Regions from separate parts of the Massilia sp. BHUDP2 genome, predicted to be linked through region 2. Evidence: predicted binding sites of a transcription regulator. Region 2 holds the regulator's gene; the other holds the start of a gene.
What was found. The regulator LexA, encoded in region 2, represses DNA repair genes until DNA is damaged. The targets are predictions, from matches to a motif close to ACTGTATNNNNATACAGT.
Positions count from the first base shown of each region.

Region 1 (4,805 bases), 110 kb from region 2:
TGCCGCCGGTCTGGCGGCGCAGCTCGATGTCCATCATCAGCGCCAGCACCTGGCCCTTGGAGTAGATGTTGACCGAGGCGTTGCGTGCGCGCTCGCCGCCGACGGCGATCCACTCGTCGAAGCTGGCATCGGCCGCGCTCTGCTGGAAGCGGCCCGGCTGGTGCAGGTAGTCGTCGATCAGCTTGGCGTAGCCTTCAAGGAACTCGTCGCGCTTCTGCAGGCCGGCGCGCAGGACGATCAGCTCGTCGTAGTAGGAGGTATGGCCTTCGGCGACCCACAGCAGGCGGTTGTAGTTCTCGTTCTGGTAGTCGTAGGGCACCATCTCCTTCGGACGGTAGGCCTTGACGTTCCAGGTGTGATAGAACTCGTGCGCGGCCACGCGCAGGAAGTTCAGGTAGTCCTTGCGCGGCGCGAAGGTCCAGCGGGATTTCTGGATGACGGTGGAATTGGCGTGCTCGGTGGCGCCGCCGACGCCGTCGGTGGCGTGGACGATGAACAGGTAGCGCTGGAACGGATACTGGTTGCCGTACATCTTCGCGGTCTCGACGACGATCTTCTTCAGGTCGGTCATCATCTGCTTGCCGTCGTGGTTGCCGCGGCCCCAGATCGCCAGCTCGATGCTACGGCCATCCACCTTGTCGGTGTAGAACTCGTGGATGCCGGTCTCGATCGGCGCGTCGATCAGCACGTCGTAGTTCGGCGCCACGAAGCAGTGGTCGCAGTTGCCCGAATCCATGCCCGAACGCGACTTCCAGCCCTGCGGCACGTCCAGCTTGACCGCTACCTTCTCCTTGCGGAAGGGCGCGGCGTAGACGAACACGCCGCTGGCATCCAGGTAGGCGTGGGTGTCGTCGATGTGGCGGGTGCGCTCGCCCAGCAGGTTGGCGTACAGCTCGTACTGCACCGTCACCGCGTCGCCCGGTTTGGTGCGGACCTGCCAGGTGCCCTTGTCGGTCTTGGCGACCGGCAGCGGCTGGCCCTTGGCGTCGAAGGCCTTGAACAGGCGCACGCCGTTGGCGAGGTTGAGCATGTTGTAGCGGCCGGTGCGCCAGTTCGGCATTTGCACGTCGAGCGTGGTGCCGGTGGCTGCCGGGAAGGTGGCGCGCACTTCGGCCAGGTGCTGTGCCGCATCGGTAATGCGCAGCTGGTAATCGACGTCGGCGCGTGCGGTGGCACTGGCGCCGAGCAGGATCAAGGGGAGGGCGTAGGTCAGGAGTTGTGGTTTCATGTCCGCAGGATGGATGAGCTCCGGTAGAGCGTGCGCGGAAGTGTATACCAGCTCGCGGACGGGGGACAGCCCTTGCTGGCGGCGTCAATACGGCCTGGCCATGCGAAAAAAGGCCGCGCCTTGTTACAGGGCGCGGCCTTTCCGGGACTGACCCGGTGTCGTGTCAGTTGCTCAGCAAGACCTGTGCGATCAGACCGGTGGCGATGGCGGCCAGGATGTAGTCGTTGCCGGCGCGGACCCAGTGGTGGCCGCGCGGCGGCGCGCTCAGGTGGCGGTCGCGCCAGTCGGTGACGACGTAGCGGCTGTCGCGGTATTCCTTGCTCAGGTGCTGGCCGCGGCGCAGGTCGTGGCGCGGTCCGGCGCCGCGCCGGTCGTCGCGATGGAACTGGCGTGCATCGTAGTAGCGATCGTAATTGCGGTCGTTGGCGCGCTGGTGGGCGTTGCCGCGTGGGCCGTCATGGCGGTCATTGTCATAGCGGCCGTTGTCATACTTGTCGCCACGGCGGTTGTCCTGACCATAGGCGTTGCCGTTGCGGCCGTCGTGGCCATGGTCGCCGCGCTGGGCGAACGCGCTGCCGCTGGCAGTCAGGCTAAGGGCGATCAGTGCCGATGCGATCAAACGTGGTTTCATGCTGTTCTCCTGGTGACGCGGTGTGCTTTCGCGATGTGTCCATTACACCGCGAACCGGGCCGGACAGGTGAAGCCAGGCAGTAAGGAATGCTACCAAACGTATCAGGGCCGCCGGTGGATTCAATGAGCGCGGCCGGCTCCGTGCGGCCGCCGACCAGGATGGCCCCGTCCTCTGCCCGGGTCGTGATGATGCAGGACTGGCCGGTGGCGCGTCCCTGTCGCAGCACGATGCCATGTCCCAGCAGCGCGGTGAGCGCACCCGCCGCCACGCCGGTGGCACTGTCTTCCAGGGCCGGGTCGAGGTGGTTGAAGTTGCGGCCTTCGAAGCGGCCGTCTGGAAGACGGCACCAGGCGTAGATGCCGTTGATGCCCGCCTCCTTGCTCCATGCCGTGATCGCTTCCAGGTCCGGCCGCAGGCCAAGCAGCGTGGCGGCGTCCGGCCCTTCGACCAGCAGCTTCGGGCTGCCGACCGAAGCGACACGCGGCGGCGATGCCGGCACGAAGCCGGGCGCTGCGAGCAAGTGCTCCAGCAGGCCGCTTGCCAGCACCGGCTGCGCCACTTCCTGCGCCTGCAGGCGAACATAAAAGGCATGATCGCCGCGCAGCAGCGCGAGCTGCTGGCCGCGCATCGCCGTCGTCACCGAAAGCAGGGCGGCATCGGGATGGCGCCCGAACAGCACGTGCGCCACGGCCAGCGTGGCGTGCAGGCACAGCGGGCTGCGCATGTGCGGGTAATAGAAATCGACCACCTCGCCGTCGAGGAAGACGCAGGTGGTGTTGCGTGCTTGCGCCAAGGCGCGGCGCGCTTCCTCGTTCGCTTGGCCGCCTTCGATGACGAGAGCCGGGTTGCCGTCGCCGGCATGTTCGCCAAAACAGCTCAGTGCACGAATCTGCATGCGTTTCTCCTTGTCGAGCGGGAAGTCTCGGTTATACTGTGTTTTTATACAGTATTGCCGGTTTGTCCAGCATTGTATCCCGTTCGCCCCGCTTTTGTCCGTCCTCTGCCGATGACCGATCCGCTTTCTCCGCCACCACAGGTTTTGCCTCCGTATGCGGAGCTGTTCTGCCTGTCGAACTTCTCCTTTCTCGAAGGAGCCTCGCATGCGGAGGAACTGGTGGCGCGCGCGGTCCAGCTTGATTATTTTGCCCTGGCGCTGACCGACGAATGCTCGCTGGCCGGGGTGGTGCGCGCCCATGCCGAGGCCAAGAAGGCCGGCCTGCACCTGGTGATCGGCGCCCACTTCCACCTGAAGAACCCGGACGGCAGTCCGGCGCTGTCGCTGCTGCTGCTGGCCAAGAACCGCAACGGCTACGGCAACCTTGCGGAGCTGATCACCCTGGGCCGCACCCGCAGCGAAAAAGGGACCTACTTTCTCACGCCGGACGACCTGGCCCGGCCCGCGCCTGCGTACGCGCACCTGAAGCACATGCCCGACTGCCTGGCGATCCTGCTCCCCGCTTATCCCTCGCACGAAGCGGCGGACGTCGACCGCCTGCACGCGCAAGCCGCCTGGATGGCGAGCACCTTCCCGGGCCGCGCCTGGCTCGGCCTGGTCCTGCTGCATCGCGCCTTCGATGAGCCGCACCGCGAGGCGGTGGAAGAGGTGGGCTGGCAGCACGGCCTGCCGATCACGGCGCTCGGCCACGTGGTAATGCACGTGCGCTCACGTAAACCCCTGCAGGACACGCTCACCGCCACCCGCCTGAAGAAACCGGTGGCCGAATGCGGCTATGGCCTGGCCCAGAACGCCGAGCAGCACCTGCGTTCGCGCCTGCGCCTGGCCAACATCTACGGCCGCGAGGCGCTGGCCGAGACGCTGCGCATCGCGCGCCTGTGCACCTTCTCGCTGGATGAGCTGCGCTACGAATATCCCGACGAAGTGATCCCGCCCGGCATGGATGCCACCAGCTTCCTGCGCCAGGAAACCTATGTCGGCGCGCACCGGCGCTTCCGCGAGGGCATCCCGGCCAAGGTGCAGGCGCAGATCGAGCACGAACTGCAGCTCATCGCCGAGATGAAGTACGAACATTACTTCCTCACCGTGTACGACATCGTGCGCTTCGCGCGCTCGCAACATATCCTGTGCCAGGGGCGCGGTTCGGCCGCCAATTCGGCGGTGTGCTACTGCCTCGGCATCACCGAGGTCGACCCGGCGCGCGCCAGCCTGCTGTTCGAGCGCTTCATCTCGAAGGAGCGCAACGAGCCGCCCGACATCGACGTCGACTTCGAGCACCAGCGCCGCGAGGAAGTCATCCAGTACATCTACCGGAAATACGGGCGCGAGCGCGCGGCGCTGGCGGCGGTGGTGATCAGCTACCGCCCGAAGAGCGCGCTGCGCGACAGCGGGCGTGCGCTCGGCATCGACCTGGCCATCGTCGAGAAGGTGGCCAAGACCCACCACTGGTTCGACAGCCGTGCCGATTTGCTGGGGCGCCTGGCGGAGGCGGGACTGGATCCGGAATCGCGCCTGGCGCAGCAGTGGGCCACGCTGGCCGACAAGCTGCTGAACTTCCCACGCCACCTGTCGCAGCACCCGGGCGGCTTCGTCATCGCGCGCGGCAAATTGTCGCGCCTGGTGCCGATCGAGAACGCCACCATGGCGGAGCGCAGCGTCATCCAGTGGGACAAGAACGACCTTGAGGAACTCGGCCTGATGAAGGTCGACGTGCTGGCGCTGGGCATGCTGTCGATGATGCGGCGCGGTCTCGAACTGGTGGGCCAGCGCTACGGCAACCTGTTCGAGATGCAGGACATCCCGCCGGACGACAGCGCCACCTACGACATGATCTGCGCGGCCGACACCGTGGGCGTGTTCCAGATCGAGTCGCGCGCCCAGATGAGCATGCTGCCGCGCATGCGTCCGCGCCGCTTCTATGACCTGGTGATCGAAGTGGCCGTGGTGCGCCCCGGCCCGATCCAGGGCGGCATGGTGCATCCTTATTTGC
Region 1 covers NZ_JBJUVW010000001.1:1,033,545-1,038,349, forward strand. The annotation lists gene ACK6C6_RS04555 (M61 family metallopeptidase) at 1-1,228, opposite strand, end outside; gene ACK6C6_RS04560 (RcnB family protein) at 1,392-1,859, opposite strand; gene ACK6C6_RS04565 (PhzF family phenazine biosynthesis protein) at 1,856-2,755, opposite strand; gene ACK6C6_RS04570 (error-prone DNA polymerase) at 2,867-4,805, shown strand, end outside.
Region 1: a site for LexA is predicted at 2,791-2,808, ahead of ACK6C6_RS04570 (error-prone DNA polymerase). Genes of this name have one in related genera too.

Region 2 (4,805 bases):
CGACGATGACCAGGTCGCCCGGCTGCAGGCCCGAGGTCATGCGGTCGAGGTCGATGAAGCCGGTCGGCACGCCGGTGATCTCGCCCTGGTTCTCGCGCGAGTACAGCTCGTCGATGCGCTCGACCACTTGCGTGAGCAGCGGCTGGATCGGGTTCCATCCCTGCTGGCCGCGGGCGCCGGTTTCGGCGATGGCGAAGATCTTCGATTCGGCCTCGTCAAGCATCTGCTTGACTTCCTTGCCCTGCGGGTTGAAGGCGTTGCCCGAGATTTCGTCGGCGACCGTGATCAGGTTGCGCAGGATGCCGCGGTCGCGCACGATCTCGGCGTAGCGGCGTATGTTGGCCGCCGACGGCGTGTTCTGCGCCATCGCGTTCAGGTACTGCAGGCCGCCCACCTCCTCGGCCTTGCCCAGCATGTTGCAGGCTTCGTAGACCGTGATCACGTCCGCCGGCTTGCCGGCGTTGATCAGGCGGATCATCTGTTCGAAGATGATGCGGTGGTCGTAGCGGTAGAAATCCTCTGCGTGCATGAAGTCGGCAATGCGGTCCCAGGCGGCGTTATCGCGCAGCAGGCCGCCGATGACGGACTGTTCTGCTTCGATGGAATGCGGCGGGATGCGCAGGGAATCGACTTGCGGATCGGATGGGGAATTCATGGCGGGCATTATACCGTTTCCGGTCACACGGCTGAAATAATTGGCGAGTTTCCAGGAATAAAAAAAGCCGGGCGAACCCGGCTTTTTCATTTATACAACAGCAGCTTAAGCAGCTTCGCCGACGACAGCGATGGTGATTTCCGAGACGACGTCGGTGTGCAGCGCGACGGCGACCGGGAATTCGCCGGTGGTCTTCAGCGGACCGGTCGGCATGCGAACCTGCGACTTCTCGACCGGGAAACCTTGCTTGCTCAGGGCTTCGGCGATGTCGAAGTTGGTGACCGAACCGAACAGACGGCCGTCCACGCCCGCCTTCTGGGCGATGGTGACGGTCATGCCGCTCAGCTTGTCGCCTTGCGCCTGGGCAGCCGACAGCTTCTCAGCTGCTGCTTTTTCCAGTTCGGCGCGCTTGGTTTCGAACTCGGCCACGGCGGCCTGGGTAGCGCGGCGTGCCATTTTTTGCGGGATCAGGAAGTTACGTGCGTAACCGTCCTTGACTTTGACGACGTCGCCCAGGTTACCGACGTTGACGACTTTTTCGAGCAGAATAACTTGCATATTTTTTCTCCAGGATATCTAGCTGACGTGCCGCGATTTAAGCGTTGTGCAGGTCGGTGTACGGCAGCAGCGCGAGGTAGCGTGCGCGCTTGATGGCGGTGTCGACCTGGCGCTGGTAGTGCGCCTTGGTACCGGTCAGACGTGCCGGCATGATCTTGCCGTTTTCCTGGACGAAGTCCTTCAGGGTGTCGACGTCCTTGTAGTCCACCTGTTCCACGCCTGCGGCGGTGAAGCGGCAGAACTTCTTGCGCTTGAACAGCGGGTTCTGCTGCTTGCGCTTCATTTTTTCTTTAGCTTTGTTTTTGTCGAACTTTTTACCGAATGCCATGTTGAGGCTCCTGTATCTGTAATCTAAATAGGCCGAGTACTGTTACGCGGCACTGAAATCAATGATGTGAAACACCAAGGCTTTGCTGTTGCGGTTTTTCCTTGCGAGGAATCCTTCGAAGCGGTAGGCGGCGCCGAGTTCGGCGCTTTCCAGCCTGCCTGAAATCTCGCCCGCGCCGAGCGCAGGGATTTCAAACGCGACCTGCCTTGCCACTCCGGCCTCGACCTGCTGCGAATCGTGCATCAGGATCGCACCCACGATGGGGACGCCGGCCGGGGTGAAACGCAGTACGTCTCGCTCCGCGATGGTCGCGATGAGCTGGAACCGGTTCACTGCGTTCTACGAATTCCCGAGAAAAAACTTAGGCAGCGGCGGCCGGAGCAGCGGCTGCTGCTTCTGCGCGGTGGCTCTTGGCTGCGTCTTCGCGCTGGACCGACTTCATCATCGGCGACGGTGCGGTTTCGGCCTTCTTCATCTTGACGGTCAGGTGACGCAGGACGGCATCGTTGAACTTGAATGCGGTTTCCAGCTCGACCAGGGTCTCGTTGTCGCACTCGATGTTCATGCAGATGTAGTGAGCCTTCGGCAGCTTCTGGATCTGGTAAGCCATCTGGCGACGGCCCCAGTCTTCCACGCGATGGATGTTACCGCCGCGGCTGGTCACCGTGGTCTTGTAACGCTCGATCATCGCCGGAACTTGTTCGCTCTGGTCCGGGTGGACGATAAAAACGATTTCATAATGACGCATGCAACACTCCTTGAGGACGTTTAAACAAATGCCCACCTCGGCGTCAAGACGAGTGTGGGAAGGGAAAGCCTTCGATTATAGCCTGAAAAACCGGTGAATGGGAACCCATGGCATGGCCCAGCCCGGCCGATGGCGGCGAAAAGCGGGCATCGGCGCCACGAATGCGGACGCACTGCACAAATTTTTTACAGTTTTCCTGTGTTTGCCCTTGCGCATATCAGAATACTGTACAAAAATACAGTCTGCTCTTACAACTAATGCCGTAAAACACCCATGCTCAAGCTCACTGCAAGGCAAGAACAGATCCTTAACCTGATCAAGGAAGCGATCGAAAACACCGGCTTCCCGCCGACCCGCGCCGAAATCGCGGCCGAGCTGGGTTTCAAATCGGCCAATGCGGCCGAAGAACACCTGCAGGCCCTGGCGCGCAAGGGCGCCATCGAGATTTCCCCGGGCACCTCGCGCGGCATCCGCCTGGTCGGCGCCTCCGTCGAACAGGTCCCGATGGTGCCTGCGGCCCTCATGATGTCGCTGCCGCTGGTCGGCCGCGTGGCCGCCGGTTCGCCGATCCTGGCCCAGGAACACGTCGAAGCCACCTACTCCGTCGATGCCGCCATGTTCTCGGCGCGCCCCGACTTCCTGCTGAAGGTCAAGGGCTGGTCGATGCGCGATGCCGGCATCTGCGACGGCGACTTCCTGGCCGTCAAGAAGATCGACAGTGCCAAGAACGGCCAGATCGTGGTGGCCCGCCTCGGCGAAGAAGTCACGGTCAAGCGCTACCGCAAGACCGGCAACCTGGTCGAACTGCTGCCGGAGAATCCGGACTTCAAGGTGATCCAGGTGAACCCGGAAGACGAGTTCGCTTTGGAAGGCCTGGCCGTCGGCCTGATGCGCAGCTGGCACTAAGCCTGCGCCCACCAAGCCGCCGGCTTGCCCGGCGGCTTATTGAATCTTCTTGTCCGCCCAGTGGGAATCCTTCTTGGCGGATTTCACCATCTGGTTGTGCTCGGTCACATAGGCATCGGTCGCCGAGCGCCATGCGGCGTAGTCCGCCAGCACCAGCTTCGAACCCACCTTCGCTTCCTCGGTCAGGTTTTCCTGCAGCTGGGCCAGGTAGGCATTCGATTTCTCCATCTCCTCCTTGTTCATCAGCTTCTGGATGTCGCTCGGGACGCGCTTGGTCAGCGGCAGCGACGCGTTCAGGTTGGTGACGTACTTGTTGTAGCACTCCTGCCACGTCTGCACGGCCGCGCTGATGCGGTCGATGTCGGCATTGACCTTCGACATCGCGGGAATGCGCGGCGCGGTGCAGCGGAACTCGCCCGACTTCAGGTCTTCGCCGTCGTAGCCCTTGATCCAGTAATCGATGTCCTTGCGGCGCTTGACGCGCTGCTCGATCAGTTCGAGCGAGGCGATCGCGACCTTGTTGCCCTTGGCGGCGGACTTCTTGAACAGATCGACGGCCCTGGCTTCGTCGACCTCCCCTGCTTCGCCATAGAAATACATCTGGCCCAGCGCCTGCTGCGCGGCCGGATTACCGGCATTGGCCAGCTTGGTGTAGATCTTCATCGCGCCCGCGTAGTCCTTCTTCTCGAACAGGGCATTGGCGTCTTCCAGCTCGCCGGCAAAGGCGGCGCCGCACAGCAGCAGGGATGCAAGGAACAGCGTGGTCTTCATGGGCGGATCGGTGTGATGAAAAGAAATCCCATGATAGCGGCAATCCGGCGCCGGGCTCAACCGCTGAAACAAAAACGGCAGCCTCGGCTGCCGTTTCGCTCACGCGTCGAGCGCCTGGCGGAAGTCCGCCAGCAGGTCCTCGGTATCCTCGATGCCCACCGAGACGCGGATCAGGGACTCGGCGATGCCCATGCTGGCGCGCCGCTCCGCGCCCATCTCGAAGAAGATCGTGTGCGCCACCGGGATCACCAGGGTGCGGGTATCGCCCAGGTTGCTGGCCGGGATACCGAGCTTCAGGCGGTTCAGGTAGTCGAAGGGGTCGATACTATCAACCAGCTCGAAGCTCATCAGCGAGCCGCCGGCGTGGAACAGCTCTTTCGTGATGCCGTTCTGCGGATGCGAGGCCAGTCCCGGGTAGTGGACGGCCGCCACGCGCTCATCAAGCTCCAGCATCTGCGCCAGCGCCAGCGCATTCGCGCTGGTGCGTTCCATGCGCAGCGCCAGCGTCTCGGCGCCCACCGCGATGTGGTGCGCCGCTTCGGGCCCGAGGGCCGCGCCGAAGTCGCGCAGGGCCTTGGCGCGCAGCTGGGCCAGGCCCTGGGCAGCTAGCGGCTGCTTGCGGAAGTTGGCCGCGATGTGCGGGTAGGCGCTCCAGTCGAACAGGCCGGTATCGGTCAGGGCGCCGCCCAGCGCGATGCCGTGGCCGCCGATCGACTTGGTCAGCGAATTGACCACCAGACCCGCCCCCACCGCCTTCGGGCGGAACAGCCAGGGCGTGGTCATGGTGTTGTCGACCACGTACAGGATGCCGCGCTCGCGGCACAGCTGGCCGATGCGCG
Region 2 covers NZ_JBJUVW010000001.1:1,144,161-1,148,965, reverse strand. The annotation lists gene ACK6C6_RS05065 (replicative DNA helicase) at 1-655, opposite strand, end outside; gene rplI (50S ribosomal protein L9) at 761-1,213, opposite strand; gene rpsR (30S ribosomal protein S18) at 1,251-1,541, opposite strand; gene priB (primosomal replication protein N) at 1,584-1,874, opposite strand; gene rpsF (30S ribosomal protein S6) at 1,903-2,289, opposite strand; gene lexA (transcriptional repressor LexA) at 2,563-3,195, shown strand; gene ACK6C6_RS05035 (tetratricopeptide repeat protein) at 3,232-3,966, opposite strand; gene ACK6C6_RS05030 (cystathionine gamma-synthase family protein) at 4,066-4,805, opposite strand, start outside.